DNA from 2 places in the Mycobacterium jinjuense genome. Region 2 is predicted to be linked to the other one. Evidence: predicted binding sites of a transcription regulator. Region 2 holds the regulator's gene; the other holds the start of a gene.

Region 1 (15,493 bases), 1.9 Mb from region 2:
GCGACTTGTCGCTGAGCAGCGCCGAAGCGTCGATGTTGGTGGCGACGCCGATCCTGGTCGGCGCCCTCGGCCGGATCGTCGTGGGTTCGCTCACCGACCGGTTCGGTGGGCGCGCCATGTTCATCGCGATCTCGCTGATCTCGATCGTGCCGGTGCTGGCGGTCGGCGCGGCCGGGTCGGCCGGGTCCTATCCGATGCTGCTCGTGTGCGGCTTCTTTCTGGGCATCGCCGGCACCATCTTCGCCGTCGGCATCCCGTTCGCGAACAACTGGTATGACCCGTCGCGCCGCGGGTTCGCCACCGGCGTGTTCGGGATGGGGATGGTGGGCACCGCCCTCTCGGCGTTCTTCACCCCCCGGTTCGTCGGCTGGTTCGGCCTGTTGACCACCCATGTGATCATCGCGGTCGCATTGGCGGTCACCGCCGTCCTGTGCATGCTGTTCATGCGCAACTCGCCGGTGTTCACGCCGAACACCGACCGGGTACTGCCCAAGTTGAAGGCCGCCGCGAAACTGCCGGTCACCTGGGAGATGTCGGCTCTCTACGCAATCGTGTTCGGCGGGTTCGTGGCGTTCAGCAACTACCTGCCCACCTACATCAAGACCATCTACGGCTTCTCGGCCGTCGATGCGGGCGCGCGGACGGCGGGATTCGCGCTGGCCGCCGTCCTCGCCCGGCCCGTGGGCGGCGCGCTGGCTGACCGCTTCGCGCCCAAGTACGTCGTGCTGGCATCGTTTGCCGGCACCGCACTGATGGCGTTCATTGCCATACTGCAGCCACCACCGGACGTGTTGTCGGCATCCACGTTCATCGCGCTGGCGGTGTTCCTCGGCATCGGCACCGGCGGCGTGTTCGCCTGGGTGGCCCGCCGATCTCCGCCGAAGTCCGTCGGTTCGATCACCGGAATCGTCTCGGCCGCAGGGGGTTTGGGCGGCTACTTCCCACCGCTGGTGATGGGTTCCACCTACGATTCGGTCGAGAACGACTACTCGGTCGGCCTGACCCTGCTCGTGGCGACCGCACTGATCGCGTTCGCCTACACCGCACTGCGGCTACACGCCTTTGAGCCGCAACCCAAGGAGGCAGCACAGTGACCATCACGCCGCCCCGCATCGGCGGCCGGATCGAAGAACTGCTCGAACGCAGCGGACGGTTCTTCACTCCGGGCCAAGCTTCCGACGACGGGCGCACCGTCCACCGCCGCGGCGGCCGCGAAGGCGACATCTTCTACCGCGACCGGTGGAGCCACGACAAGGTCGTCCGATCCACCCACGGTGTGAACTGCACGGGTTCGTGCTCATGGAAGATCTACGTCAAGGACGGCATCATCACCTGGGAGACCCAGGAGACCGATTACCCGTCGGTCGGGCCGGACCGGCCGGAGTACGAACCGCGCGGCTGTCCCCGTGGCGCGGCGTTCTCCTGGTACACGTATTCGCCCACGCGGGTGCGTTATCCGTATGCGCGCGGCGAGCTCGTACGTATGTACCGCGAAGCCAAGGCGCGCCTGGCAGATCCGGTGTTCGCATGGGCCGACATCATGGACGACCCGGACCGCCGTAGGCGCTACCAGCGGGCCAGGGGCAAGGGCGGCCTGGTACGCGTGAGTTGGGCCGAGGCCACCGAGATGATCGCGGCCGCCCACGTTCACACGATCAAGCGGTACGGGCCGGACCGGGTAGCGGGGTTCTCCCCGATTCCGGCGATGTCGATGGTGTCGTTCGCCGCGGGCTCCCGGTTCATCGAACTGCTCGGCGGTGTGATGACATCCTTCTACGACTGGTACGCCGACCTTCCGGTGGCCTCCCCGCAGGTTTTCGGCGACCAGACCGACGTACCGGAATCCGGCGACTGGTGGGACGCGTCGTATCTGATGATGTGGGGATCCAACGTGCCGGTCACCCGCACGCCGGATGCGCACTGGATGACCGAGGTGCGCTACCGCGGCACCAAGGTCGTCAGCGTCAGTCCCGACTACGCCGACAACACCAAGTTCGCCGACGAGTGGATGCCGTGCGCGGCCGGCACCGACGGCGCATTGGCAATGGCCATGGGACATGTGGTCCTATCGGAATTCTTTGTCAAACAACGTGTTCCATTCTTCGTCGACTACGTCCGCACGTTCACCGACCTGCCGTTCCTGGTCAAGCTCGAGGACCGCGACGGCAGGCTTGTCGCCGGTAAGAACCTGACCGCGGCCGACCTAGGACACCAGACGGAGAACGCGGCTTTCAAACCGGTGCTGCTCGATGGTGCGACCGACACGGTCGCGGTGCCCAACGGGTCACTGGGTTTCCGCTTCGGCGACGACGGCGTGGCCAAGTGGAACCTCGAACTCGGTGACCTGGTGCCGGCGTTGACGGTGCTATCCGCCAAGGGCGGCGATACGGCTGAAATCGTGTTGCCCCGCTTCGACACCGTCGACGGGCACGGCGAGGCGCTCACCCGCGGCGTGCCGGTGCGGCGGGTGGGCGAGCACCTGGTGTGCACCGTGTTCGATCTGATGCTCGCGCAGTACGGCGTGGCCCGGCCCGGACTGCCCGGCGACTGGCCCGCCGGCTACGACGATCCCACCCAGCCGTACACGCCTGCCTGGCAGGAGCCGATCACCGGAGTCGCTGCGTCGCAGGCCATTCGGATCGCCACGGAATTCGCCCGCAACGCCGAAGAGTCCGGTGGCCGGTCGATGATCATCATGGGCGCCGGAATCTGCCAATGGTTCCACGGAGATGCCACCTATCGCGCGGTGCTGGCGCTCGTGTTGCTCACCGGCGCGATGGGCCGCAACGGCGGCGGCTGGGCGCACTATGTCGGACAGGAGAAGTGCCGTCCGGTGACGGGGTGGTCGACGATGGCGATGGGCACCGACTGGTCGCGACCACCGCGGCAGATGCCTGGCACCTCGTACTGGTACGCCCACACCGATCAGTGGCGCTACGACGGCTATCGGGCCGACGCGCTCGCAAGTCCGCTGGGCCGCGGCCGGTTCCGCGACCGGCACACCATGGACGTGCTGGCCGCGTCCACGGCGATGGGATGGAGCCCGTTCTATCCGCAGTTCGACCGTTCGAGTCTCGACGTGGCCGACGACGCCCGCGCTGCCGGAGAAGACATCTCCACCTACGTCACCGGGCAACTCGCCGAGGGCAAGCTCAAGCTGGCCGTCACCGACCCCGACAATCCCGCGAACTGGCCGCGGGTGTTGTCACTCTGGCGGGCCAACCTGCTCGGCTCGTCGAGCAAAGGCAACGAGTACTTCCTGCGTCATCTGCTCGGCACCGACTCCAACGTGCAGGCCGAGCCGTCATCGGAGGCCGTGCGGCCCAACGACATAGAGTGGACCGACGACATCCCCGAGGGCAAGCTCGACATGCTGATGTCGATCGACTTCCGGATGACCTCGACGACGCTGCTGTCCGACGTGGTGCTGCCCGCGGCCACGTGGTACGAGAAGCACGACTTGTCCAGCACCGACATGCATCCCTATGTGCACGCGTTCAACCCCGCCGTCGACCCGCCATGGGAGACCCATTCCGACTACGAGGCGTTCGGCGCGATCGCGCGGGTGTTCAGCGCGCTGGCGGCCAAGCACTTGGGAGTGCGCACGGACGTGGTGCTCGGCGCGATGCAGCACGACACCCCCGGCGCGATGGCGTATCCCAGTGGGGTCGAACAGGACTGGCGTGTGGACGGGACGACACCCATACCCGGTAAGACCATGGGACCACTCGCGGTGGTGGAGCGCGACTACCCCGCGGTGGCCGAAAAGTGGGCGACGCTGGGCCCGCTCGTCGAGAAGCTCGGTTTGACCACCAAGGGCATCACCGTCCGGCCCGACAAGGAGGTCGACGAACTCGGGGCAAAGTTCGGGGTGATGAACTCCGGACGCGCACAAGGCCGTCCGGCGATCAACACCGCCGAGCGGATGGCGGAGGCGATCCTGGCGCTGTCCGGCACCAGCAACGGACGGCTGGCCGTCGAGGGGTTCCGCGAGTTGGAGCGCCGGACGGGGCGCCCACTGGTGCATCTGGCCGGGGGTAGCGAGGAACGCCGCATCACGTTCGCCGACACCCAGGCGCGGCCGGTTCCGGTGATCACCAGCCCCGAATGGTCGGGCACCGAGACCGGTGGGCGCCGCTACGCCCCCTTCACCGTCAACATCGAGGAGCTCAAGCCGTTCCACACGCTGACCGGCCGGATGCACTTCTACCTCGACCACGACTGGCTGGAGGAACTCGGTGAACAACTCCCGATTTACCGTCCGCCGCTGGACATGTCGCGGTTGTTCGGCGAGTCGGCGGTGGGTGACCACGACGGGGTGGCGCTGACGGTCCGCTACCTGACGCCGCACTCGAAGTGGTCCATCCACTCCGAATACCAGGACAACCTGTTCATGCTGTCGCTGTCGCGCGGCGGACCGACGATGTGGATGAGCCCGGCGGACGCCGCGAAGATCTCGGTGCGCGACAACGACTGGGTGGAGGCGGTGAACCGCAACGGCGTGCTGGTGTGCCGGGCGATCGTGTCGCACCGGATGCCCGAAGGCGTGGTGTTCGTGTACCACGCGCAGGAGCGCACCATCGACGTGCCATTGAGTGAGACCACCGGTAAACGCGGGGGGATCCACAACTCGCTGACCCGACTGCTGGTCAAACCCAGCCACCTCGCGGGCGGATACGCCCAGATGGCGTTCGCGTTCAACTATCTCGGCCCGACCGGCAACCAGCGCGACGAGGTGACCGTGGTACGGCGCCGCAGCCAGGAGGTGATCTACGAATGAGGGTCATGGCGCAGATGGCGATGGTGATGAACCTCGACAAATGCATCGGCTGCCACACGTGCTCGGTGACCTGCAAACAGGCCTGGACAAACCGGCCCGGCACCGAGTACGTCTGGTTCAACAACGTCGAAACCCGCCCCGGCCAAGGATATCCGCGCACCTACGAAGATCAGGAGCAGTGGCGTGGCGGCTGGATGCGTGACCGCAGGGGCCGCCTCCGCCTGCGCGACGGCGGTCGGTTGAGCAAGCTGCTGCGAATCTTCGCCAACCCCAAGATGCCCAACATCGCGGACTACTACGAGCCGTGGACCTACGACTACGAGAACCTGACGAACGCGCCGCTCGGCGAGCAGATGCCGGTGGCGCCGCCCCGCAGTCTGATCAGCGGCGAACCGATGAAGATCGAATGGTCGGCGAACTGGGACGACGACCTCGGCGGCTCACCGGAGATCCTCGCAGGAGACCCGGTACTGAAGAAGGTGAACGAACAGGTCCGCCTCGAACTCGAGCAGACGTTCATGTTCTACCTGCCGCGCATCTGTGAGCACTGCCTGAATCCGTCCTGCGTCGCGTCGTGCCCGTCGGGTGCGCTCTACAAGCGCTCCGAGGACGGCATCGTGCTGGTCGATCAGGACCGTTGCCGCGGCTGGCGGATGTGCGTGTCGGGATGCCCGTACAAGAAGATGTATTTCAACCACAAGACCGGCAAGGCTGAGAAGTGCACCTTCTGCTACCCACGCATCGAGGTGGGCCTGCCGACGGTGTGTTCGGAGACCTGCGTGGGTCGGCTGCGGTACCTGGGCCTGGTGTTCTACGACGTCGACCGGGTGCTCGAGGCGGCGGCGGTGAAGAACGACACCGACCTGTACGAGGCGCAGAAGTCGATCATCCTCGACCCGCACGACCCCGAGGTGATCGCCGGCGCGCATGCCGAGGGCATCTCGGAGGAGTGGATCGAGGCCGCGCAGCGCTCACCGGTGTACGCGCTGATTCACCGCTATCAGGTCGCGCTGCCGCTGCACCCGGAATACCGGACCATGCCGATGGTCTGGTACATCCCGCCGCTGTCGCCGGTGGTCGACGCCGTCGCCCGCGACGGTCACGACGGCGAGGAACTGGGCAACCTCTTCGGCGCGCTGGAGGCGCTGCGCATACCGATCGAGTACCTCGCCGGGCTGTTCACCGCCGGTGACACCGCGGTGGTGGAGGGCGTGCTGCGGCGCCTGGCCGCGATGCGGTCCTATATGCGGGACATCAACCTGGGCCGGGAGACTCAGCCGCACATCCCGCAGTCGGTCGGAATGACCGAAGAGCAGATCTACGAGATGTACCGGCTGCTCGCCCTCGCGAAATACGAAGAGCGCTACGTCATTCCGACCGCATACGTCGCAGACGCCCATGCCCTGGAGGCGCAGGCGCTCGAGGAGCCCGGTTGCTCGCTGTCGTTCGAGGGCGGGCCTGGGATGTACGAGTCGGGGCCGTTCGGCGAGGCGAGCGGCGGCCCGGTGCCGGTGGCGGTGGAGAGCTTCCACGCGCTGCAGCACCGGCAGACCAGCGAGGGCATCGCCGTCACCGAATCACGTCCCTCGCGAGTGAACCTGCTCAACTGGGACGGCCGCGGCGAGCCCAGCGGAATGTTCCCCGCCAGGAGCACGGAGCAATGAAGGTCCGCAGGAGCCGGCGCCAAGACGTACTCGAGCATCGGGTCGTGTGGCAGGCGGCCGCGCTACTGCTGGCCTATCCGGATCATCAGCACGCCGAACGGCTGGCCACCGTCACCGAACTGATGGGTCACCTGCCGAGCAAGCCCGCGCAACTGCTCGGCACCACCGTCGCTGCATTGCGGACCATCGATCCGATGCAGGCGCAGGTCGACTACGTGGACACCTTCGACATGCGTCGTCGCACCACGATGTACCTGACGTACTGGACCGCCGGTGACACCCGCAATCGCGGCAATCACATGCTCGCTTTCGCCCACGCGTACCGGGAAGCCGGGGTCGACCCGCCGCAGCGCGAGGCCCCCGACTATTTGCCGGTGGTCCTCGAGTTCGCCGCAACGGTCAACCCGGCAGCGGGACGACGCCTGCTCATCGAGCACCGGACGCCGATCGACCTGCTGCGCGACGCACTGCAACAGTCGGCCTCGCCGTACGCACACGCGGTGGCCGCCGTCTGCGAGACGCTTCCTGCGCGCACCGACCAGGAGATCCAGCGCGCCCAGCAGCTGGCTGCATCCGGCCCACCCACTGAATCCGTTGGGTTGCAACCATTTACATTGACAGTGCCGCCACGACGGACCCAGGGAGTCTGAGATGTCGGGTTGGGAAATCTTCTGGGACGTCGTGCCGTACGTGACGCTGGCGATCGTCGCGGTCGGGATCTGGTGGCGGTACCGCTACGACAAGTTCGGCTGGACGACCCGGTCGTCGCAACTGTACGAATCACGTCTGCTTCGCATCGGCAGCCCGATGTTTCACTTCGGCATCCTGGTGGTGATCGTCGGGCACGTCATCGGGCTGGTGATCCCCGAATCATGGACCGACGCAGTCGGGCTGTCCGATCACGCCTATCACCTGCAGGCGATGGTTCTCGGCGCCATCGCCGGGATCACCACGCTGGCCGGAATCGCGCTGCTGATCTACCGCCGCCGCACCACGGGCCCGGTTTTCCTGGCCACCACCGTCAATGACAAGGCGATGTATCTGGTGCTGGTGCTGGCGATCGTCGCGGGCCTGGCGTGCACGCTGATCGGTGCGACGCCCGTCGGCGCCGAACACGATTACCGCCACACCGTGTCGCCCTGGTTCCGCTCCATCTGGATCCTGCAGCCGCGCGGCGACCTGATGGCGCAGGCGCCCCTCTGGTTCCACATCCACGTGATGATCGCGCTGGTGTTGTTCTGCCTGTGGCCGTTCACGCGGCTGGTGCACGTGTTCAGCGCACCGATCGGCTACCTGTTCCGGCCCTACATCGTCTACCGCAGCCGCGACGTCGTCGACAAGGGCGAGCTGGTCGGTTCGCGCCCGCATCGGCGCGGCTGGTGAATTCCAGCGTCCCCGGAATTGAGTCCCTAACTGAAGTCAAGCTACTTGTCGGCTTGTCCTACGCTCATGTTCAGCGGGCTGGGATGTCGGAGCGCTTGGCGACTTCTGTGGCTTCGGCCCAGGTGGCATATCGCGAGTAATGGTGGCGGTCCCGGCCATACGTCGAGGCAGCGAAGCATCCGCGCACGCGCCTTGACGTGAAGCGACAGGGCCCCGATCTTGTCGGTGGCCTCGGGCATGATCGAGCGTATGTTCGATTCGATGTTTGCGACGGCCGACGATACCGCCGTGGTCGCGGCGATCGAGGAGTGCGCCCGCGCGGAGGCCGCTCTTGTGGCCCGTCGCCTGGCGGCCACCGCCGAGTTGACCGCGCGATACACCGAGCCCGACGGGCAGCGCGAGCATCTGGTGATCGACGGCTGGCGGCTGGCGGCCGCCGAGATTTCGGCTGCGATGGGGATCGCGGACCGGGCTGCCTCGCGGCAGATGTGTATCGCGATGGCCCTGCGGGAGCGGTTGCCCAAAGTCGCGGCGCTGTTCGCCGAGGGGCGGTTGAGTGCCGGGCTGGTCGCGACCATCACCTGGCGGACACAACTGATCGTTGATTCCGAGATCCAAAAACTGCTCGACACCGCGATCGCCGAGCGTGCGGCCAAGTGGGGGTCACTGTCGGTCGCAAAACTGGAGGCGGCGATCGACTCGCTGGTCGACGCTCATGATCCCGACGCGCGCCGGCGCATGCGAGAGGCCGCACGAAGCAGAGACGTCCGGCTGGGCAAACGCGACGATGTGACGGGAACGGCGTCGCTGTGGGGCCGGTTGTCGGCGACCGACGCGGCCCTGCTCGAGCGTCGGCTAGCACAGATGTCGGGCGGGGTGTGCAAAGACGATCCGCGCACCCTCGGGCAGCGGCGGGCTGATTCGCTGGGCACCATCGCTGCCGGCGCGGACGCACTGAGCTGCCAGTGCGCCAACCCGGACTGCCCGGCTGCCGGCCACGATCCCCGCGCGGCCGGCATCGTCATCAACGTGATCGCCGAACCCGCGGCCCTAAACGCACAACCGGATCCTCAGATGTCAGGCGACGGCCAAGCCAATCCAGCGCCAGAGCCGGCCGAACGCCCAGCACCGCCGGGGGAGCCGAAACCGGCTGCGGCGCCGGGGCAGCCGAAACCGGCTGCGGCGCTCATCCTCGGTGGCGGCCTGATTCCGACGCCGCTGCTGGCCGAGCTGATCAACAACGGCGCGAAAGTCCAGTGGGTGCAAAAGCCCGATGCAGCACCCGAAGCCGGTTACAAGCCGTCGCGCAAGACGGCACGGTTTGTCCGGATGCGCGATTTGACGTGTCGATTCCCCGGCTGCGACCGACCCGCGGAGTTCTGCGACATCGACCACACCACGCCCCATCCGGGCGGCGCCACGCATCCGTCAAACACCAAGTGCCTGTGCCGAATCCATCACCTCCTCAAAACGTTCTGCGGCTGGCTCGACGAGCAACGCGCCGACGGGACGATCATCTGGACGGCGCCGTCGGGGCGCACGTATGTCACCCACCCCGGTAGCCGGTTGTTCTACCCGGGCTGGGATAGCGCCACTGCCGTCCTGCCCGCGCCACAACGACCAGCAGACAACCCTGCCAAGGACGCCATGATGCCGCGCCGACGGCGAACCCGCACCCAGGACCGGCTGCACCAAATCAAGCGCGAACGCGCACTCAACGCCCTTGAACGCAGCCGATCCGCGGCCCCCGTCACCTCCCAACCCAGCAGGCCGCCGCCGCACGACCTCACCGATACCGACCTCGCGGTGGGCACCGACGGCTCTGACGCCGACCCTCCACCGTTCTGACCAACGCGACGGCCGCGGGAACGCGATACCAAGTACGCCGGTCGCCGAGATCATCCAAACACGTTGGCCTGTCGACACATATGTTGTGCGGCCTCATTCCCCGGCAGGTGCGTTGACGGTCGCGCGGTCGGTGGCGGCCGGCGGCCTACAGGCACCGGCTCGCGTACTGGCTAGCGGGTGACCTCAGTGATCGAGAAGAACGCCCGCTCCTCGCCGCGGAAGGTGCGTACGGTGCCGGTGACGGTGAACGCGGCTCGAGCTCGGATGTCGGTCGAGCTCGAGCCGACACTCAGCTCCACCGGACCGGGTTCCATGACAAGGTCGCCCGAAAGCCCGGTGTAGGCAAGCACACTCATCGGTACCGTGAAGGTCACCGTCTTCGACGCGCCAGGCTCCAGATCGACGCGGGCGAACCCGGCGAGCTGTTGAGCCGGCAACGTCACACCGGTCGCGGTGTCGGCCGCGTACAACTGCACGACCTCGGTCCCGCGGCGTTGTCCGGAGTTGGTGATGACGACCGACGCGGTCGCCGAGCCGTCCACCTCGACGCTGTCGCTCACCAGCGTCAGTGAGCCGTACGAAAACGTCGTGTAGCTGAGGCCGTGCCCGAAGCCGAACAGCGGGGTAGCCGCCATGTCGAGATAGCCGCGGTGGGGGTCCGCCCCGGTGCGCCGGTAGCCGCTGCCGGCCTTCTGGCCGTGATGGATCGGCACCTGCCCGACGTGCCACGGCATCGTGAAGGGAAGTTTCCCAGCGGGATTCGACACTCCGAAGACGGCGTCGGCGATGGCGGTGGCGTGATGCGGGCCCGCGTAGTAGGCGGTGAGCACCGCGGGCAACTTGTCGATGACGGCGCCGAGCGCATAGGGCCGCCCCATCGAGAGCACGGTGACGGTTGGCTTGCCCAGCGCGGCTACCGCGTCGATCAGCGCGACTTGTTGTGCGGGCAACGCGATGTCGGCGGTGTCGGACCCCTCTCCTTCGGTACGTTCGCCGGACCACGACGACCGTCCGCCCACCGCCAAGATGACGACGTCGGCTTGGCGAGCGGCCGCGACGGCGGGCGGGATGTCGGCCGGTTCGGTGGGCGCGACACCAGTGCCTGCCACAGCGGTGACCTGCGCGCCGGGTAGAAGCCGTCGGACCGCGTCGGCGAGTGACACGGTCGGGTAATGGGACTGAAGATAGCCGCGGCGGTCCGTCGTGAACACCGGCGCGAGTTCGCCGGCGATCGCCACCAGCGCCTCGTGCGGTGCGTCGGCGCCGAGTTCCATTCCCGCCATGGCGATCTCGCCACCGGTCGCCCTGGCCTCGAACATCTTGAGCGCATCCGCGTACGTGTATGTCGAGAACCCGGCCGCCACATCGTCGGCGTGCGGTCCGATGACCGCGACCGTCGCGATCTCGCGGCTCAACGGCAGCAGGCCGTCATCGTTCTTGAGCAGCGTCACCGCCTGTGCCGCCAGGCGGGCGGCCAGATCGCCGCCCTCACCGGCAGCGGTGGTGATGGTGATCGGGTCTTCGGGGACATAAGGGGCGTCGAAGAGCCCGAGCGCGAACTTGTCGCGCAGCACTCGCAGGACGGAGCGGTCCAGTAGCAGCTCGGAGATCCTGCCCTGGCGCACGGCGTGCGCCAACACCTCGCCGTAACCGAAGACGCTCGGCAACTCGACGTCCATACCCGCCGTGAGCGCCATGGCGCCGGCCGCCTCCGCGGTTTCGGCGACCCGTTGACGCGTCTGCAGAAACTCGACGGCGACATAATCGGAAACGGTTGTCCCGGTGAATCCCAGCCTTTCGCGGAGCATGGTGCCGAGCACTGCGGGCGAGGCCGAGACCGGCACGCCATCGAATTCGCTGTAGCTGGGCATCACGCTCGCCAACTTCGCCAACCGGATCGCGGCCTCGAAGGGCCGGGCATAGACGTCGTACAGCTCGCGTGCGCCGACGGCGGTGGCCGCCATGTTCTGCCCACCTTCGGTGACCGCATAGCCGACGAAGTGCTTGCCGGTCGCCAACACGCCGTCGGTCAGGTCGCGCGACTGCAGTCCGCGCGTGTAGGCCACACTCATCGCGCTGACGAGGTAGGGATCCTCGCCGAAAGTCTCACTCACCCTGCCCCAGCGGGCGTCACGGGCGATATCCATGACCGGTCCCAGCGCCTGACGTAGACCCACCGACCGCAGTTGACGACGGAGGACATCCGCCATCTCCTGCACCGCCGCCGCGTCCCAGGTCGCGGCCATCGCGATGGGAGCGGGGAATGCCGTGAAGCACGGTGCCACCACGCCGCTCATGGCCTCGTTGTGGCAGATCGCGGGAATCTTCAGGCGGGTGTGGGTCATGAGGTGGTGCTGAATGGCGTTGACCGCCTTGGCAAGAACCTCGGGCGGCTTGTGTCCGATCAGGCCGAGGGCACAGACATGGCCGATACCGTTGCCGAGATGCACATCGAGTTGGCTGCGATTCGTCCCGTCCACACTGAAGAGCGCCAGCGGAAACACCGAGGACAATTGCATCGCCTTCTCGTCGATCGTCATCTCGTGCAATAGATCCTGCGCACGCTGCATCGGATCGGCCGTCGCCACAAGGGTTGAGTATCCTCCCGTCGACGTGGATAGCCAACGAATGAACGTACGTTCGGCAGCGCCGCAGTGACTTTGGTCCTCGAAACAACATGCCTTCGGCCCACGATCACCGCCGCTCGCGCTTCCTACACTGCGGCCATGACCTACGTGATCAGCAGTGCGTGCGTTGATGTGATGCACAAGTCGTGTGTCCCGGAGTGCCCCGTCGATTGCATCTACGAAGGCTTGCGATCCCTGTACATCAATCCCGACGAGTGCGTGGACTGCGGCGCATGCAAACTGGCGTGCGAGGAAGGCGCAATCTACTTCGAAACAGACCTGCCCGACGACGAGCAGCAGCACCTCACCGACAACGCCGCCTTCTTCGCCGACATCCTGCCCGGCCGCGACGCCCCCGTAGGCTCACCCGGCGGTGCCGCCAAGCACGGTCCGGTCGGTGTCGACACGCCCCTGGTCGCGGCGATGGCGCCACGGTGATCGTGGCCTGCGCGAATTGAGGACCTAAGCCTCTACCCCCGCCTGTGCCGACCACCGACAGTGAAAGGTATGGAGCAGCTCACGACGCTAGACGCAGGATTCCTGCAGGCCGAGGACTCCGACCCGCACGTGAGCTTGGCGATCGGCGCCATCGCCGTCCTGGTCGGCCCCATGCCCGACTTCGACTCGCTCGCATCCGATCTCGCCGAGCGCATCCTGGCGATACCGCGCTTCCGTCAGGTCCTGCACACCCATCCGCTTGATCTGGGCGCTCCGGAGTGGACGGACGACGCCGACATCGACATCTCCCACCACCTCCGTCGTGCAGCGCTGCCGCGCCCCGGTGACGATGCTTCGTTGTTCCGCTGGGCCGCCGAAGTGATGGAGCGGCGACTGGACCGCGACCGACCGCTGTGGGAATGCTGGATCGTCGACGGTCTGGCACACAACCGCTGGGCGATGCTGATCAAAATCCACCACTGCATCGCCGACGGCGTGGCGGCGACACATCTACTCACCCAACTCTGTGACTGCCACACCGGTCAGACATGTTCGACGGCGCTCCGCGCTGCGCAGGCGCCGGTGCCGAAGACCCCGCGGCCACCCGCACTGACATTCAATCCGATCGATTGGATGGTTTCCGCGTGGCAGACGTCCCGAGGGGTGACGTCAGCCACGCGCCAGGCGGTGCGGGGGGCCGCGGACCTCGCGACCGGACTACTGAGGCCCGCGGCCGCGTCGTCACTGACGGGGCCGGTAACCGATATGCGCCGCTACGCGGCCGTCGAGGTGTCGCTGGCGGAGGTGAGCCGAATCTGCCAACGTTTCGATGTCACGGTCGACGACGTCGCCTTGGCAGCGATCACCGACAGCTTCCGGACGATCCTGACGCGTCGCGGCGAGCAGCCTCGGCGCACGTCCTTGCGCACCCTGGTACCGGTGTCCGTGCGGCCCGACGATGCGGTCGACAAGCCCGACAACCGCGTATCGGTGATGCTCCCGTATCTTCCAGTCGACCTGGCCGACCCGATCCAACAGCTGCAGACCGTGAACGCTCGGCTCACCAACGCCAAGTCGAGCGGCCAACGGGAGGCGGGAAACATCCTCATCGCCGCCGCGAATGCGGTCCCGTTTCCGCTCATGGCGTGGGCGGTACGGACGCTGACCCGGCTACCGCAGCGCGGGATCGTCACGTCGGCGACCAACATCGCGGGTCCCCGCCGGCGGTTGCGGCTCAAGGGCCGAGAGGTCGTCCGGTTGCTGCCAGTCCCGCCGCTCGCCCTTCGGTTGCGGACCGGCATCGCTATCCTGAGCTACGCCGACCACCTCGCGTTCGGCATCATCGGCGACTACGACGCCGCGCCCGACGTCAACGAACTCGCCGATGGTATCGAGCGAGCCGTCAGCCGACTGGCCGAACTGAGCAACGGCCATTGGCGTTGCACCCCCGTCGGCACCCTTGCTCTGGTCCAAGGAGGCTGATCACGTGACCAAGGGACAGGAACTGGACGTCCTCAACCGCAGGCAGTGCCTCGACCTCATGCAAGGCGTCCGGGTGGGTCGGCTCGTTTTCACCGAGGACGCGCTGCCTGCGGTGCAGCCGGTGAACTTCCGGCTATGGCACGACGACGTGGTCATCCGGGTCGCGGGCGGGCCGAAGCTCGCCGCCGCCACCGACAATCAGGTGGTGGCCTTTCAAGCCGATGAACTCGATGCGGATCTGCGCACGGGCTGGAGTGTCACCGTCGTCGGGCACGCCCAGCCGATCACCGACGTCGACGACTTGCTGGAAGTGTCCGGGACATTCATTCAGCCGTGGGTCGACGGACGGCGGGATCATTTCATCCGAATCCGGACCGAGAAGATAACCGGACGCCGGTTCCGCGAACGCGGCCTGCCTGAGTACCGCGGGGCAGACAAGAGCGCGACCTCGTCGTGACCTGCGCGGTGGGGAATCGAATCCTCAGGGAAGCGGCGCGCTCCACCTGAGTTTGGTGCCGCCCGCAGGCGCAGCTTCGATCGCGAAGTCGCCCCCGACGTCGTCGGCGCGCCGACTGAGGTTCCTCAACCCGCTACCGGTGATGTCGCCGGTGATGCCGCACCCGTCGTCGACCACCTCGATGCACAGATCGTCGCCGACGGCGACGTTGATCGCCAGCGTCGAAGCCCGCGCGTGCCGCACGGCATTGCTGACGGCTTCCCTAACGACGGCTTCCGCATGGTCGGCCAATGTCGGATCGACGACCGACAACGGGCCGGAGAACTGCACTGTGGTCCGCAGGCCGGACCCGGCGAACTGCGCGACGGCTTCGTCAAGCCGCTGGCGCAGTCTGGTGATGCCGGCGTCGTGCCCATGAAGGTCGAAGATCGCGGTGCGAATTTCCTGGATGACGCTCTGCAGGTCGTCGATACACTCGGTCAGCCGCTGCCGGACTTCCGGCTTGTGCGTCCGCGGAATCGTTCCCTGCAACGCAAGTCCCACCGCGAACAGCCGCTGGATCACATGGTCGTGCAGATCGCGGGCGATCCGGTCACGGTCGCTGAGGATGTCGAGTTCACGCATCCGCCGTTGGGTGGTGGCAAGCTGCCAGGCGAGCGCGGCCTGATCGGCGAAGGCCGCCATCATGTCGAGTTCGTCGGCGCTGAACGGCGGCGAGCCGGGGGACCGCGCAGCCACCAGCACACCGGGGACGGTGTCGGATGCACGCAGCGGCAACACCAGGGCGGGCCCGGTGCAGGCAATGCCAGGCGCC
Region 2 (15,493 bases):
GCGGGGCACCTTGCCGATGGCGTCCCACTTGTCCCCGATCGCCCGCAGCGCGACCCGCGCCGCGTCGAGATCGGAGGTGTCCAGTTTCTCCGCCTCGGCCAGCAGTGCCTCCTTGGCCTCCGCGTTGGCGCGGAACTCGGCGTCGCGTTCGGCGCTGATCGTGTTTCGCGCGCCGAAGAACTTGTCTTGAGCCGCCTTGAACCGCTGCCACAACGCGTCGTCGACGTCCTTCGAGGCGCGGCCGGCCGCCTTCCACTCCGTCAGCAACTCACGGAACGCCGCGCTCGTCGGCCCCCAGTCCGTCGAATCGGCGAGTTCCTCGGCGCGCTCACACAACGCCTCCTTGGCCTGTCGGGCGCCGGCCCGCTCGCGGTCCAGCTCGGCGAAATGCGAACCGCGCCTTCGGTTGAACTGCTCACGCGCCGCTGAGTAGCGCTTCCACAGGGCGTCGTCGGTCTTGCGGTCCAACCCGGTGATCGTGCGCCACTCCTCGAGGATCTCCCGCAGCCGGTCGCCCGCGACCTTCCATTGGGTGGCATTGGCGGCGAGGTCTTCGGCTTCGGCGGCCAGCGCCTCCTTGCGGGCGGTCTGCGCGGCCCGAAACTCCTCACGCCGGGCCCGCTCGGCCTGTGCCGTCTCGTCGGCGTGGGTGATGATCGCCTGCAGTCGGGCAGCGATCGCGTCGACGTCGCCCAGCACGTGCGCCGTCGGCAGGGTCTCGGCCAATGTCTGGGCGGCCGCCTTGATCTTGCGAGCGTCGCCGGTGCCGGACTGGAGCCGGCTTTCCATCAGCGCGACCTCCGTCTGGAGATCGTCGAAGCGCCTACCGAAGTGCGCGTAGGCCGCTTCCGTGTCGCCGGCCTGCCAGGATCCGACGATCCGTTCGCCCGAGCCGGTGATCAGCCATACGGTGCCGTCGGGGTCGACGCGCCCGAACCGGTGCGGATCGCTGGTCGGGGGCGCAGCCACCGCGGGCCCGGGCCGGCCCGGCCGGGGCACGGCCCGTGGCGGTCCGGGCCGGGGAGCGGGTTTGGGCGAGGAGGACTGGCCTCCTGGCTCGCTGGTCGTCATGTCCGTAATCCTCGTACCCTCCGCGGCGTACCGCGCATCTGCCGCGCAACGCGGCGCCTGATCGCTGTCCGAACGCTATTGAAACAGGTCGTCGAGGCGTGTGCGCACAGCTTCCCGCGATGGCCTGCCTAGGCTCGTCGCGACAACATACGGGAGGGCTGCGATGGCCGGCATGGACAGTGGGGTGGAGTTGGCCGTCTTCCTCGCCCTCGGCGCCGCGCTGTTCGTTGCGATCGGCGACGTGATCCACCAACGACAGGCGCACGAGGTCACCGACGAATCGGTAGGTCATCTCGAACTGTTCAGCCGGCTGCTGCGCGACCGCCGGTGGTGGCTGGGCAGCCTCGTGGCGGCCGCAGGGTTCGCACTGCAGGCCGCCGCACTGGGTGTCGGGTCGGTGCTTCTCGTACAGGCCATCCTGGTCACATCGCTGCTGTTCGCGCTGCCGATCCACGCCCGGCTGTCGCACCGGCCGGTGACGCGTTGGCAGTGGGCCTGGGCGGCGCTGCTGGCGGCGTCGGTCGTCGTGATCGTCACCGTCGGCAACCCGACCGCGGGCCATTCCCGCGCTTCGTGGGAAACCTGGACTGCGGTGCTGGTGGTGTTCGGTCCGGCGCTGGTGCTGTGCGTCATCGGTGCCAACATCTGGAAAGGCCCCGTGAGCGCGGTGCTGCTCGCGCTGGTGTCAGGTGGGCTGTGGGGCCTGTTCGCGGTGCTGACCAAGGGCGTCGTCGACCGTCTCGACGACGGGCTGGAGGCCCTCCTGCGCACGCCGGAGCTGTACGTCTGGGCACTCGTCGCGGTCGCGGGCACCGCATGGCAGCAGGCCGCGTTCCGGGCAGGGTCGCTGACCGCGTCGCTGCCGACGATGACGGTCGCCGAACCGGTGGTCGCGTCGGTGCTCGGCATCGTCGTGCTGGGGGAGACGCTGCGGCCCGGGGAGGCCGGCTGGCTCACGCTGGTCGCCGCGGTGGCGGCGATGGTGGTCTCGACGGCCGCCCTCGCCCGCGGTGAGGCCGCCACCGCTGCCGACCCTGCGGCGCAGCATTAGCGTGGACGGCGTGCTGAGCGCCATCGCGATAGTCCCGTCGGCACCGGTCATGGTGCCCGAGCTCGCGGGTGGCGCCGCCGCTGAACTGGGCGATCTGCGCGAAGCCGTGTTCACGGCGGTGGCCGGGCTGCCACCGCGCTGGATCGCCGTGGGGAACGGGCCCAGCGATGCGGTCATCGGCCCGCGCCACACCGGCACGTTTGCCGGCTACGGCGTCGATCTGCGGGTCACGCTGTCGCCGGAGGTCGACGGCGAACCGGCCGCGTTGCCGCTGTGCGCCTTGATCACCGGCTGGGTGCGCGGTGCGGCCCGCACCGACGCCTCCGCCGAGGTGCGGGTATACGCCGAGGCCGACGACGCCGACGCCGCGCTGGGCCGCGGCAGGCGGTTGCGCGCCGAGATCGACGACGCGGCCGACCCGATCGGGGTGCTCGTCGTCGCCGACGGCGCCAACACGTTGACGCCGACGGCCCCCGGCGGTTATGACCCCGATTCGGTCGCCGTACAAGCGGCGCTCGTCGATGCCCTGGCCGCCGGCGACACCGCCGCGCTGTCCCGGCTACCAGAAACGATCGTCGGGCGGGTGCCCTACCAGGTCCTCGCGGGCCTCATGGAGGGTGTGCCTCGGTCGGCCACGGAGCTTTATCGTGGCGCGCCCTACGGCGTCGGCTACTTCGCGGGCGTCTTGCAGCCGAAGAGCCGAAGAGGATGACACGGCCGATCGCGATCATCGGACCGACGGGGACCGGCAAATCGGCGTTGGCGCTGGCTGTGGCCGAGCGACTCGGTGGCGAGATCGTCAACGCGGACGCGATGCAGATGTACCGCGGCATGGACATCGGAACCGCGAAGTTGACCGTCGACGAGCGTCGCGGCATCCCGCACCACCAGCTCGACGTGCTGGCGGTGACCGAGACCGCGAGCGTGGCCCGCTACCAGCGCGCGGCCGTCGCCGACGTCGAGGCCATCGCGGGACGCGGCGCCGTGCCGGTCGTGGTGGGCGGATCGATGATGTACGTCCAGTCTTTGCTCGACAACTGGACGTTTCCGGCCACCGACCCGGCGGTGCGCTCCCGGTGGGAACAGCGACTCGCCGAAATCGGGGTGGCCGTCCTGCACGAGGAGCTGGCGCGGGTGGACGCCGATGCGGCCGCTGCGATCCTGCCCACCGACGGGCGCCGGATCGTGCGGGCGCTCGAGGTCGTCGAACTGACCGGTCAGCCGTTCGCCGCGTCGTTTCCCACCATCGGCGCGCCCCGCTGGGACACCGCGATAGTCGGATTGGACTGGGATACAACGTTTCTCGATGAACGGCTGGCGCAACGGACCGACAAGATGTTCGCCGACGGGCTGGTTGGCGAGGTGCGGACACTGCTGGATCGTGGGCTGCGCGACGGCGTCACCGCGTCGCGCGCGCTGGGTTACGCACAAGTGCTCGCCGACCTCGACGCGGGCGGCGACGGCTCCGCCGCCCGCGAGCCGACGTTCATCGGCACCCGGCGCTATGTGCGCCGGCAACGGTCCTGGTTCCGCCGCGACCACCGCACCACCTGGATGGACGGCGCCGCGTCGGACCTCCTCGAGGACACGGTGCGAGTGTGGCGGGACGTACCCTGAACAGGTGAAGTTCGCCAAAGGCCACGGGACGCAGAACGACTTCGTGCTGCTACCTGACCTCGACTTCGAACTGACGCTGTCACCGAGATCGGTCGCCGCACTGTGCGACCGCCGCCGCGGGCTGGGCGCCGACGGTGTGCTGCGGGTGACTACCGCGCAGGCCGCGCACCGGGCGGGTCTTTTCGAGCAGTTGCCGGAAGGCGTCGCGGGGGAGAACTGGTACATGGATTACCGCAATGCCGACGGGTCGGTCGCGCAGATGTGTGGCAACGGAGTGCGGGTGTTCGCCCATTACCTGCGCGTGAGCGGACTGGCGGACCGCGACGAGTTCGTGGTCGGCTCGCTGGCCGGTCCGCGTCCGGTGGTGCTGCATGCCTGGGACGAGACCACCGCCGACGTCACGGTCGAGATGGGCAAGGTGAACCAACTGGGTGCCGGCGAAGCGATCGTGGGCGGCAGGCCGTTCGCGGGACTCGCGGTCGACGTCGGAAATCCGCATCTGGCCTGCCTCGACCCCGACCTGACCGTCGAAGAACTGTCCGCGCTCGACATCGGGGCACCGGTGCACTTCGACACCGCGCAGTTTCCCGAGGGCGTGAACGTCGAGGTGATGACGGCGCCGGCGAACGGCGCGGTATCGATGCGCGTGCACGAACGCGGCGTCGGCGAGACCCGGTCGTGCGGAACCGGCACCGTCGCCGCGGCCGTCGCGGCGCTGGCCTTCAGCGGCGCCGGCACCGGCAGCGTCGACGTGCGGATTCCTGGCGGCGAAGTCTCGGTCACCATCACCGACGCCAGCAGTTTCCTGCGTGGACCCTCGGTTCTGGTGGCCCATGGTGAGCTGTCCGAGGAATGGTGGAGCCTTGCGCAACGTTAATTGGGGTGCATGAAAAGTGATCTCCGTGCGAATCTCTATTCGCCTATGACGTATCCCGATCCTCCTATCCGCCACACCCCGAGCGCGGGTGAACTGGCCCTCGAAGACCGCACGGCACTGCGCCGCGTGGCCGGTCTGTCGACCGAACTCACCGACGTCTCCGAGGTCGAATACCGCCAACTGCGCCTGGAACGCGTGGTGCTGGTGGGCGTTTGGACCGAAGGAAGTTCGGCCGACGCCGAAGCCAGCCTGGCCGAACTCGCCGCACTCGCCGAGACGGCCGGTTCGGAGGTGCTCGAAGGGGTGATTCAGCGCCGCGACAAACCGGACGCCTCCACCTATATCGGCTCGGGTAAGGCCGCCGAACTTCGCGAGATCGTCCTCGCGACCGGAGCCGACACCGTCATCTGCGACGGTGAGCTCAGCCCCGCCCAGCTGACGGCCCTGGAGAAGGCGGTCAAGGTCAAGGTCATCGACCGCACCGCGCTCATCCTCGACATCTTCGCCCAGCACGCGACCAGCCGGGAAGGCAAAGCGCAGGTCACCCTGGCTCAGATGGAGTACATGCTGCCCAGGCTGCGCGGCTGGGGCGAATCGATGTCCCGGCAGGCCGGCGGTCGTGCCGGTGGAGCCGGGGGCGGGGTGGGCACGCGCGGTCCCGGTGAGACCAAGATCGAGACCGACCGTCGCCGCATCCGCGAGCGAATGGCCAAACTACGCCGCGACATCAAGGACATGAAGAAGATCCGCGACACGCAGCGCAGAGGCAGGCGCCGCAGCGAGGTGCCGTCGATCGCCATCGTCGGCTACACCAATGCCGGTAAGTCGAGTCTGCTCAACGCGCTGACCGGTGCGGGGGTACTGGTGGAGAACGCGTTGTTCGCGACGCTCGAACCGACAACGCGCCGAGGCGAATTCGCCGACGGCAGATCTTTCGTACTGACCGACACGGTCGGGTTCGTCCGCCATCTGCCCACCCAGTTGGTGGAGGCGTTCCGCTCCACGTTGGAAGAGGTCGTCGACGCCGATCTGCTGGTGCACGTGGTCGACGGGTCCGACGTCAACCCGCTGGCCCAGATCAACGCCGTGCGCGAGGTCGTCAACGAGGTCATCGGAGCTGCGCGGCCGGCGACATCAGGTCTAGCCGACCACGACGCACCGCCGGCGCCGGAGTTGTTGGTGGTCAACAAGATCGACGCCGCCGACGGTCTGACACTGGCGCAGTTGCGCGGTGCGCTGCCCGACGCGGTGTTCGTCTCGGCGCGCACCGGCGAGGGACTGGACCGTCTGCAGCAGCGGATGGCGGAGTTGATTCCACCGACAGACACCACGATCGACGTCACAATTCCCTACGACCGCGGCGATCTCGTCAACCGCGTCCACGCCGACGGGCGTGTCGACGCCACCGAGCACACCGCCGAAGGCACGAGGATCAAGGCGCGAGTGCCGGTTCCACTGGCCGCGACCCTGCGCGAATACGCGACGTTCTGAGCCCGTCGCCGCGACGTCTGCGCATAGCGAAGAGGCGCAAAGGGTTTCATCCCTCTGCGCCTCTCGCGTTTGGTACCGAACTACTCCTGCTCGGATTCTTGGCGCTTCTCGGCGGTCTTGGCCGCGGCCCGTGCACTCTCGGCTTCGGCTTCCTTCTGCGCGGCGTTACGCTGCGCGTCAGCCTTGTCCTGCTGCGCCTGACCCTCGCGATACAGGTCGTCTCGACCCGCGACGGCGCCGAGCACCTCCTTGGCCTTACCCTTCACTCCCTCGACGACGCCCTTGACGGCTTCCTCGGGTCCACTGTTGTTCTTGTCGGACACTGCGCCTTCCTCCTTGCCGATCGTTTCTCGTGGCCCTCCAATACCCGATGCGCCGGTTCGTCAATCGGATAAACCGGACTCGGTGAGTCAGCTCACAGCGGTGAAACCGCACAGCCGTGGCTCAGTCGACCGCAAACACCGCGGGAGCGGACGCCGACATCACGCGTTGCGCCAGTTGCGCCTTCAGATGATCGAGGCGGGCTTCTTGGGGAGCCGTCCGGTCCTTGGTACGGGCCAGGTCGATGAACTCGTCGGTGACGAATCCTTCGCGCAGCAGCAACGTCACGCCGCGATCCGCAATGCCCACGACGAACACGAAATCTTCGAGCAGGCGACCTCTGTCGCCTCGCACCAGTGAACGGTCCACGGTGTAGCGGTCGTCCGACACCGCGCGGCTGACCGCCTCGAAACCGTCCCGGCCGCCGGGGCCGCGAAACGCGGTGCGCACGGTGATCGATCGGCGATCGGGTGGCTCGTCAGGGGAGAGCATCGCGAAGGCGCGTTGCATCACTTTGAACGCCATGGCCACTCCGGCCGGGGAGTGACCGCCGTGGTACCGGTTCATGTCGTCGAACGTGAAGGTGAGCGGTTGGCGCCGCTCGCGAACTTCGAGGATTTCACTCATCACGATTCGGTCGGCGGTAAAGCCGATATACGCCAGAGCAATACACGAACCGACACCTCCTGCCCGCGGCGTAACTCATCTGCGGCCAATTCGTCGACGCGCAGCGGCTCAGCGCAGCGATGTCGCCGTTCGTCAGGTCGGCGGTGAAAACATCCCAGTGGGTCAGGCTCACCCGGGAAAACATGGCTTCGAGTTTAGGCGCGGAACGACGTGGGCTCGTGGCGACCAACACACCGGTTGAACCTCGTCGCCGAGTGGGCGGGACGCAAAGATCGCAGTCAGCCGCAAAGCGGATGTGTGCCATGCCTGCTGGCTACCGATATTCCGGCGGATATCCGGTGGCCTAAGCCATTCTCGGTGTTCGTGTGCAAACTGTTTTTTGGCACCATTCCGCCGCGGTCGAGAGGAAAACTTCGGCCTTGGGCCGCGGGTCGGACTGCACTAATCCGCGCGGCACGCGGGGTTATCCACAGCGAATGAGGGATTGGCAGGTATTTTCTTCGCAAGATCGGCGTGTTCGTTGGTAGTTGACGTCTGCTGACAGATGACGGGCACGAAATCTTCGAGCGAAATTTCGTGCCGACCCGGGAGGACGAATGATCGGGCAGAACAGCCGGAGGACCACGGTGTGGGGCCGAGTGGCGATCGGTCTGCTCATGGGCGCCGTAACTCTACTGCTGGCACCGGTGGCGGGCGCCTCGCCGGAATCCGACGCCGCGAATACCGCGATCACAGCGGCATGGGAGGCCAGCGGCGGTGACGGCGGCCCCCTGGGTCCCAAACAGGGCGAGGTATACCCGGTGGGCGAGGGGTTTGCGCAGGACTACGCCGGCGGCAAGGTGTTCTTCACCCCTGACACCGGCGCTCACTTCATGCGGGGCGCGATCCTGGAGAAGTACGAATCACTCGGCGGGCCCGCCGACAGTGATTTGGGGTTCCCGACCATGGACGACGGTCCGGGCCGGGCCCCGGGCAGCTTCAACGTCACGTTCAGCGCCAGCGACAAGCCGGTGATCTTCTGGACATCGGACACCGGCGCGCGGGTGGTGCGCGGGCCGATCAATGCCGCGTGGGACAAGTTGGGTGGATCGTCGGGGACACTCGGAGTGCCCGCGGAGGACGAAAGCTACCGCGGTGACCTGATCACCCAGAAGTTCACCGGCGGTGAGATCACCTACAACACTCGCGACAAGAATTTCACCACCGTGCCGCCGGACCTTGCCGGGCAGTTGACGGATCTGGAGGTGCCAGGCGATCCGGTCTCCGCGATCAACGCGGCCCGCCGCGCGGCCGGAGGGCCGCTGGGACCGCTCGGCGCCGCAGAGGGACCGCCCTATCCGATAGGCAAGGACGGCCTTGGGCAGAACTTCGCCGGCGGCAAGATCTTCTACAGCCCGTCGACAGGCGCGCGAGTCGTGACGGGTCAGGTACTCGCGAAGTATGAAAGCCTCGGCGGGCCCGAGGGGGATCTCGGATTTCCGATTTCCAGCGAAACCGACGGCGGTCTGCCCACCGCAAGCCGCATGTCGAGGTTCGCCGCCGAAGACAAGCCCGTGATCTTCTGGACGCCGGACCACGGCGCGGTACTGATGCGCGGCGCGATGAGCGCAGCCTGGGACAAGCTGGACGGCGCCGAGGGCACACTCGGCGCACCGATGGCCGACCAGACCGAGAAGGACAACGTCATCACGCAGCGGTTCACCGGCGGCGTGGTGTCCTGGGACCAGTCGACGGGCGAGTTCTCTACGGAGCCACCGAATCTGGCGGGCGAGTTGGCCGGCCTCGAGGTGCCCGCTCGGCAGGGGTCCGAAACGCCGAACGCCTCCGGGGCCTCGGACTCAGGCGGCGACCGGAACTGGCTTATGTTCAGTTGGTGGTGGCTGCTCGCGATCGTGCCGGTGCTCCTGCTCGTCGGCCTGGTGGTGTTCGCCGGCATGCGAAATCGCCGCGGCGGCGACGTCGATCGTCCCGAGGCCGTGGAGGACCGCTACGACGACAGGTACGACGGCGAACAGCCCTACAGCACAGTGGGTGCGGACGAGCAGTCGTCGAGCGGCGGCGACGAGTCAGCGGCGATGTTCGGTGACCGCTATGCCAGTGAGGGTCTGGGCGCGCTTGCGCCGCTTGGCAGTGCCGGGGACACGTCGCCGGCCAATCCATGGGAGGCGCCGACCGGTACCGACGCCGCGGGAGACGCGGGCGAACTCGGCGAGGCCGAGGAGAATCCCGACGACGTCGACACCGCGCCGACGCGAATACCGACCGTCGAAGAGCGGGGGGTCGAGGACGGCGACGCCGATGAGCGGGAAACACCTGTCGAACCCGTCGAATCGATCGAACCCGAGTCCGAAGCCGAACCCGCTCAATGGGATCCGCTGACCGACACGGGACGTCACGCGAAGATCGTCGTCGACGAACCGGAAGTGCCGAGCCCGGCTTTCCGCCTACCGGTCGATGACTCCGGGCAGCCGCCGGAGGGATATCCGATCAAGGCCGATACCCAAACCGGCCGGTACTGGCTGCCCTACACCGCCGGCTATGACGAGGTACGCGCCGAAATATGGTTCTCCAGCGAAGAATTCGCGCGTACGAACGGTTTCGTCCGAGCCGACTAGATCTTCCGGATGACGGTGACGACCTTGCCGAGCACTGCGGCGTCGTTCCCCGGGATCGGGTCGAAGGCTGGGTTGTGGGGCATCAACCACACCTGACCGCGGGTGCGTTTGAACGTCTTCACCGTGGCCTCACCATCGATCATCGCGGCCACGATATCGCCGTTGTCGGCGACGTTCTGCTGACGCACGACCACCCAGTCGCCGTCGCAGATCGCCGCGTCGACCATCGAGTCACCGACCACTTTGAGCAGGAAAAGCGAGCCCTCGCCGACCAGTTCGCGCGGTAGCGGGAAGACGTCCTCGACGGCCTCCTCGGCGAGGATCGGTCCGCCGGCGGCGATCCGGCCGAGCACCGGCACGAACGTCGGCTCCGGAAGCGCGTCGGAGCCGGCGACATCGGTGGTGACGATCGGGCTCACAGCCTCGTCGGCGCCACGCACGTCGACCGCGCGCGGGCGGTTGGGGTCACGCCGTAGGTAACCCTTGCGCTCCAGGGTGCGCAACTGGTGGGCCACCGAGGAGGTGGACGTCAGCCCGACCGCGTCGCCGATCTCCCTGATGCTCGGGGGATAGCCGCGAGTGGTGACCGATGAGCGGATCACGTCGAGAATGGTGCGCTGGCGTTCGGTTAGACCAGGGTCGAGCGTTCGGCCCCCGCCCGTGCCGTCCGGTGTATCGCTGCTGGAGTCCATGCCGCCGAATGTAGCCCGCGGCACAGGATTAATCAAACATGTGTTCGAGGCGTGTCGGGAGCGCCATCGCCGGGGAATGCGCCCGAATTTCTTGTCGGTGCCCTGTCCTATCGTTTGGCCACAGTTCGATCACATGTTCTATCGTTCGAACATGTGAGCGAGTATGTTCGAACACAAGAGCGAAAACCAACGGACCGGAAGGCAGGAAGATGACGATCCTCGACTCCCAGGAAGTTCAGGCCCCGCGCGTGCTCAGGCCCGGCATCAGGCCTGCTGGTGCCCGTCGGCGCCCCTTGTCCACCCGACCGGGCGGGGCGCCGGTTCGGTATCGGGGCACCGGCGTACTGATGTCGCGCGCCTCGCACCGGCGGCGGCCGATCACACCGGGTGCCACCGTGCTCCTTGCGTTGGTGGCGGCAGCGATCACGGTGTGGCTGGGCCTGGTGGCCCAGTTCGGCGGCGTGGTCGGCACCACCCCGGCCGCCGTTCCGGACCGGCTCGCGGTGATCCAGGTTCAAACCGGCGAGAGCCTGCACCAGGTGGCCCAGCGGGTGGCGCCCGGCGCCCCTGTGGGCCAGGTGGCGGACCGGATTCGCGAACTCAACCAACTCGACTCGGTTGCGCTGGACGCCGGGCAGACGCTCATAGCGCCGGTCGGCTGACATCCGTTGGTTGGGCCGTAAAGAGCTTGGTGCGCACGTGTTCACCGACAGATCGTTCTGGTATGTGCCGATGAGGCCGGTGCTGGGCTTTCGCAACGCGCCGCAGGTACGCTCAGAGAGGTTCGAGTTGGTCGTTTGTTGGCGCGGCGAAGGAGCGGTGATGCACTGTCCTTTCTGTCGTCATCCCGACTCGCGAGTGGTCGACTCCCGGGAGACCGACGAGGGTCAGGCGATCCGGCGGCGGCGCTCGTGCCCGGAATGTGGACGCCGGTTCACCACGGTGGAGACGGCTGTGCTGGCCGTAGTGAAACGCAGCGGTGTCACCGAGCCGTTCAGCCGGGAGAAGGTCATCAAGGGTGTGCGCCGGGCGTGTCAGGGCAGGCAGGTCGACGATGATGCGCTGAACCTGCTTGCCCAGCAGGTCGAGGACACCGTGCGGGCCACCGGTTCGCCCGAGGTGCCTAGCAACGAAGTAGGGCTGGCCATCCTGGGCCCGCTACGTGATCTCGACGAAGTGGCATATCTTCGCTTCGCCTCGGTATATCGCGGGTTCAGTTCGGCCGAGGACTTCGAGCGTGAGATCGAGGCGCTCCGAGCGCATCGCGATTCGCCGCAGCCGACCGCCAGTTGATTCGCCGCAAAGCCTCCCTCAGTCGATCTGTTTGACGCCGTCGTTGACGACGCGGCCGGCGATGCGCACCCAGCCCTCGGGAGTCCACTCCGTGTGGATGTACGAACCCTTGCCCTGCACGATCGTCAGGTCGCGGCTCAGGTAGTCGGTGATTCGCACAGCGGCGGCGCCCGTGGCCTCGTCCTCGGGCACCCCCAAATCGGACGCGAACATCCGCGACCGCAGCAGCCCCTGCTCCCGGTCGGCCCACGTCCACAGGTAGTGGTTGATGTCGTCCGGGTAGTCGGACGGGTCGAGCGCGAGAAGCTCATCGATGGAGGCGACGTCGTGGATGGCGAACTCCGGCGCCCACTCCGCACGCGCCTGCACCGAGGTCAGCTCGTCGGTGTAGACGACCTGCACGATGCCGGCGGGAACACGCAGTGTGTGAACGGGAGTGCCTTGTTCGCGAAGCCACCAGGCCGCACCGACGGTGGGGTGGCCCGCGAAGATCAGTTCGACCGCCGGCGTGTAGATGCGGGCGTGCGCGGTACTAGTGCCGGGCGCTGGTAGATCGACGAATATGGTTTCGCTGTAACCCAATTGGCTGGCTACCCGCTGGCGATCGTCCGGGTCGACGGTGCTGGCGTCGACGACGCCGAGTGGATTTCCGTAGTTGCTGTCCGGGTCGGTGAAGACACGCAGCACCGTCACATCGATAGCCATGGGCCGATGCTACTTCGTATCCTCTTGTCGTCGAACGGCACGCGGTCGGCGCTACGTTCAGGTCGCACTGCGCTCGTCGGCGCCCAGCGCCTCGAGCACCGCGGCCATGGTGTCGAGGGAGCCACAGATCGTGCCCTCGTTGGTGCCAGCCCGCAGCAGTTCCCGCAGATACTCCTGGTCGTGGACCGCTGGTTCGGTGCCGTCGATGAACTTCTCCACGACCTCGACGAAGCGGTCCGGGTCGTCGTGAAACGGGAAATGACCGGAGTCATCGAAGATTTCCAGCTGTGACCCTGGCATCGCGGCGTGGGCCATCCAGCCGTGGCTGACCGGGATCACGGCGTCGCAACTACCCCAGATCAGTTGCACCGGAACCGATTGCGTCAGGTAGCAGCGGTCCAGCATGGTCACCACCTGCCCGCGCCAGTCCACGACGGCACGCAGTGTGCGGGCGAATGCCGAGGATGCGGTCGGTTCGGGAAGGTCATTGAGGATGCGCAGAACCTGTGGCAGGTCGCGGCCGAGGCCGGTGGACCCGAAGATCCCACCGGCGAGGCGGCCCACCATCTGCAGAGTCGGCAGCACGAACGGCAGGCGCAACAGCGCCAGCGCTTCACTGCCCATCGGCAGCGAGGCGAACCGCAGCGCGACGTTGACGTCCTTGGTGACCCCGCCCGCACCGACCAGAATGAGCCGGTCGACCAACTGCGGGAACTGGTAGGCGAACTGCATGGCCACGCCGCCGCCGAGGGAATGGCCGACCACGGTGACCCGCTCGGTGTCGAGCACGCTCAGCAGATCTCGCATCCCGTTGGCGTAAGCGGCGACCGAGTAATCGGCGCGTGGTTTGTCGGACTTGCCATGGCCCAGGAGATCCGGCGCGATGACCGTGAACCGCTGCGCGAGCTTCGATTGCACGGTGTCCCAGGTGGTGGAGTTGTCCCCGATGCCGTGGATCAACAGGATCGCGGGACCGGAACCCGCCACCCGGTACGCGCGGCGATAGCCGTGGATGGTGCGAAACTGCAGGCTGGGCGTCAGGTCCCGGACCGAGCGGAGGTTCGGCTTTCGCGCGGACATTGCGTCAACTTAGCGGGCCTTCGGGAAGCTCGCTCGCTGTGGCCCCCCCCCGCTCATCGCGGTGACGGGCGCTATCCGGTGTCGTCGCCGTCCTGAAAGCGATCCTTGGACTTCTTCTCGGCCTGCTGGGCGAGGAACCGCTCGAACTCGGCGCCGAGTTCTTCGCCGCTGGGCAGGTCTTCGTCACTGGTCAAGAGGGACCGGTTCTCCTGAGCGGCGACGAAGGCGTCGAACTGACGCTCGAGCGCGGCGACCACCTGCGCGACTTCGGAGCTCTGCTCGACTTGCTCGTTCACCTTGGTCAATACCTCCGCGCCCGCGGTGACCAAGGATTCGAGCGGGATGCTCAGTGACGCGTTCCTGCCGACTTCGGCCAGCAATGCTTCTGCCGCCGCGGGGTAGTCGGTCTGCGCCAGATAGTGCGGCACGTGGACGGTGAAGCCGACGACCTCGTGCCCGTGCTGCGACATGCGGAACTCCAGCAGGTTCGACACACTGGCGGGAACCTGCACCTCGCCGACCCACGGTTGGTGGTCGGCGATGAGCTCCTTGTCGCTCGAGTGCGCCGTCATCGTGATGGGGCGGGTGTGCGGCACCGCCATCGGAATCGTGCCCAGGCCGACGAACCGGCGGACGTCGAGCCGTTCGGCCAGCAACCGCACGGCGGTGATGAACCGCTCCCAGCGCAGATCCGGTTCCAGCCCGGCGAGAAGCAGGAACGGAGTGCCGACGCTGTCGCGCATCGCGTACAGGTTGAGTTCCGGGTCCTCGTAGTGGGTGAAGTGGTCGGTCTTGTATGTCATCAACGGACGCCGGGACCGGTAATCCAGCAGCTCGTCGATCGCGAACGAGGCCACCAGCTCGGTGTCGAGCGTGGCCTTCAGATGCTGGGCGGCCAAGCGGATGGCGTGTCCTGCGTCGGAGAACCCTTCGAGGGCGTGAATGAGCACCGGTCCTCGGCCATCCTTCGACGACAGCTGGGGTGCGGGGAATTCCAACTCGTACATGCCGGACTGTTCCGGCTGGTAACGCTGTTCGGGCTTCCCTGGGTTTTCGCGGCTGTCAGCCATCGAGCCTCGCCTCCTCGCGGTGGTGCCAAACCGTGGATGTCTCACTACCAGTGACAACTAGTCTTGCCTACGTTGCGTTCCCGTTCCCGGGCATCCATACCCAAAGCAGCGAAGAAGTTTGCTCTCGTGGCCGACGCTGGCTGCTATATGCGGAACTGCTTGAGTGCTCTCAGCTTGTTCATCACGTCCAGCGCCGCGACCTTGTAGGCCTCGGAGAAGGTGGGGTAGTTGAACACGGCGTCGACGAGGTACTCGATCGTGCCGCCGCAGCCCATGATGGCTTGACCGATGTGGACCATCTCGGTGGCGCTGGTGCCGAAGATGTGCACGCCGAGCAACTTCAGGTCGTCGGTCGACACCAGCAGCTTGAGCATGCCGTACGAGTCACCGGCGATCTGGCCCCTGGCCAACTCGCGGTAGCGCGACACCCCGACTTCGTACGGGATCGCGTTCCGGGTCAGTTCGATCTCGGTGGCGCCGACATACGACACCTCGGGAATCGAGTAGATCCCGATCGGCTGCAAATCGGTCATGCCCTTGGCGGGCTCACCGAACGCGTGATAGGCCGCCAGCCTGCCCTGGTCCATCGAGGTGGCGGCCAGCGCCGGGAAGCCGATCACATCGCCGACGGCGTAGATGTGGTCGACCCTGGTCTGGTAGTTGCTGTCGACGGTGATACGGCCACGCGCATCGGCCTCCAGGCCCGCGTTCGCCAGGTCGAGATGTTCGGTCCAACCCTGCCGACCTGCGGAGTACATCACGGTCTCGGCGGGGATCTGCTTGCCACTGGCCAGTGTGGTGACGGTTCCGGCCGAACCGACGTCTACGGCGGTCACCTCCTCGCCGAAACGGAACGTCACCGCGAGGTCGCGCAGGTGGAACTTGAGGGCCTCCACGATTTCGGGGTCGCAGAACTCCAGCATGGTGTCACGCTTCTCCACCACCGTGACCTTGGTGCCGAGTGCGGCGAACATCGACGCGTA

Evidence for each region. The regulator LexA, encoded in region 2, represses DNA repair genes until DNA is damaged. The targets are predictions, from matches to a motif close to CGAACANNTGTTCG.
Region 1: a site for LexA is predicted at 8,070-8,083, ahead of QGN32_RS17180 (HNH endonuclease signature motif containing protein). Genes of this name have one in related genera too.

The regions. Positions count from the first base shown of each region.
Region 1 covers NZ_CP142362.1:3,614,626-3,630,118, reverse strand. Annotated here, with positions in the region: gene QGN32_RS17205 (nitrate/nitrite transporter) at 1-1,094, shown strand, start outside; gene QGN32_RS17200 (nitrate reductase subunit alpha) at 1,091-4,780, shown strand; gene narH (nitrate reductase subunit beta) at 4,777-6,444, shown strand; gene narJ (nitrate reductase molybdenum cofactor assembly chaperone) at 6,441-7,094, shown strand; gene narI (respiratory nitrate reductase subunit gamma) at 7,096-7,827, shown strand; gene QGN32_RS17180 (HNH endonuclease signature motif containing protein) at 8,089-9,675, shown strand; gene QGN32_RS17175 (glycoside hydrolase family 3 N-terminal domain-containing protein) at 9,846-12,263, opposite strand; gene fdxA (ferredoxin) at 12,402-12,740, shown strand; gene QGN32_RS17165 (WS/DGAT/MGAT family O-acyltransferase) at 12,810-14,222, shown strand; gene QGN32_RS17160 (pyridoxamine 5'-phosphate oxidase family protein) at 14,227-14,679, shown strand; gene QGN32_RS17155 (GAF domain-containing sensor histidine kinase) at 14,704-15,493, opposite strand, start outside.
Region 2 covers NZ_CP142362.1:459,775-475,267, reverse strand. Annotated here, with positions in the region: gene QGN32_RS02330 (DUF349 domain-containing protein) at 1-1,071, opposite strand, end outside; gene QGN32_RS02325 (DMT family transporter) at 1,235-2,122, shown strand; gene QGN32_RS02320 (class III extradiol ring-cleavage dioxygenase family protein) at 2,133-2,834, shown strand; gene miaA (tRNA (adenosine(37)-N6)-dimethylallyltransferase MiaA) at 2,831-3,739, shown strand; gene dapF (diaminopimelate epimerase) at 3,744-4,616, shown strand; gene hflX (GTPase HflX) at 4,662-6,107, shown strand; gene mbp1 (microaggregate-binding protein 1) at 6,188-6,430, opposite strand; gene QGN32_RS02295 (hypothetical protein) at 6,552-7,055, opposite strand; gene QGN32_RS02290 (sunset domain-containing protein) at 7,652-9,670, shown strand; gene lexA (transcriptional repressor LexA) at 9,667-10,362, opposite strand; gene QGN32_RS02280 (LysM peptidoglycan-binding domain-containing protein) at 10,572-11,024, shown strand; gene nrdR (transcriptional regulator NrdR) at 11,185-11,655, shown strand; gene QGN32_RS02270 (PhzF family phenazine biosynthesis protein) at 11,674-12,360, opposite strand; gene QGN32_RS02265 (alpha/beta fold hydrolase) at 12,418-13,440, opposite strand; gene QGN32_RS02260 (proteasome assembly chaperone family protein) at 13,512-14,510, opposite strand; gene sthA (Si-specific NAD(P)(+) transhydrogenase) at 14,654-15,493, opposite strand, start outside.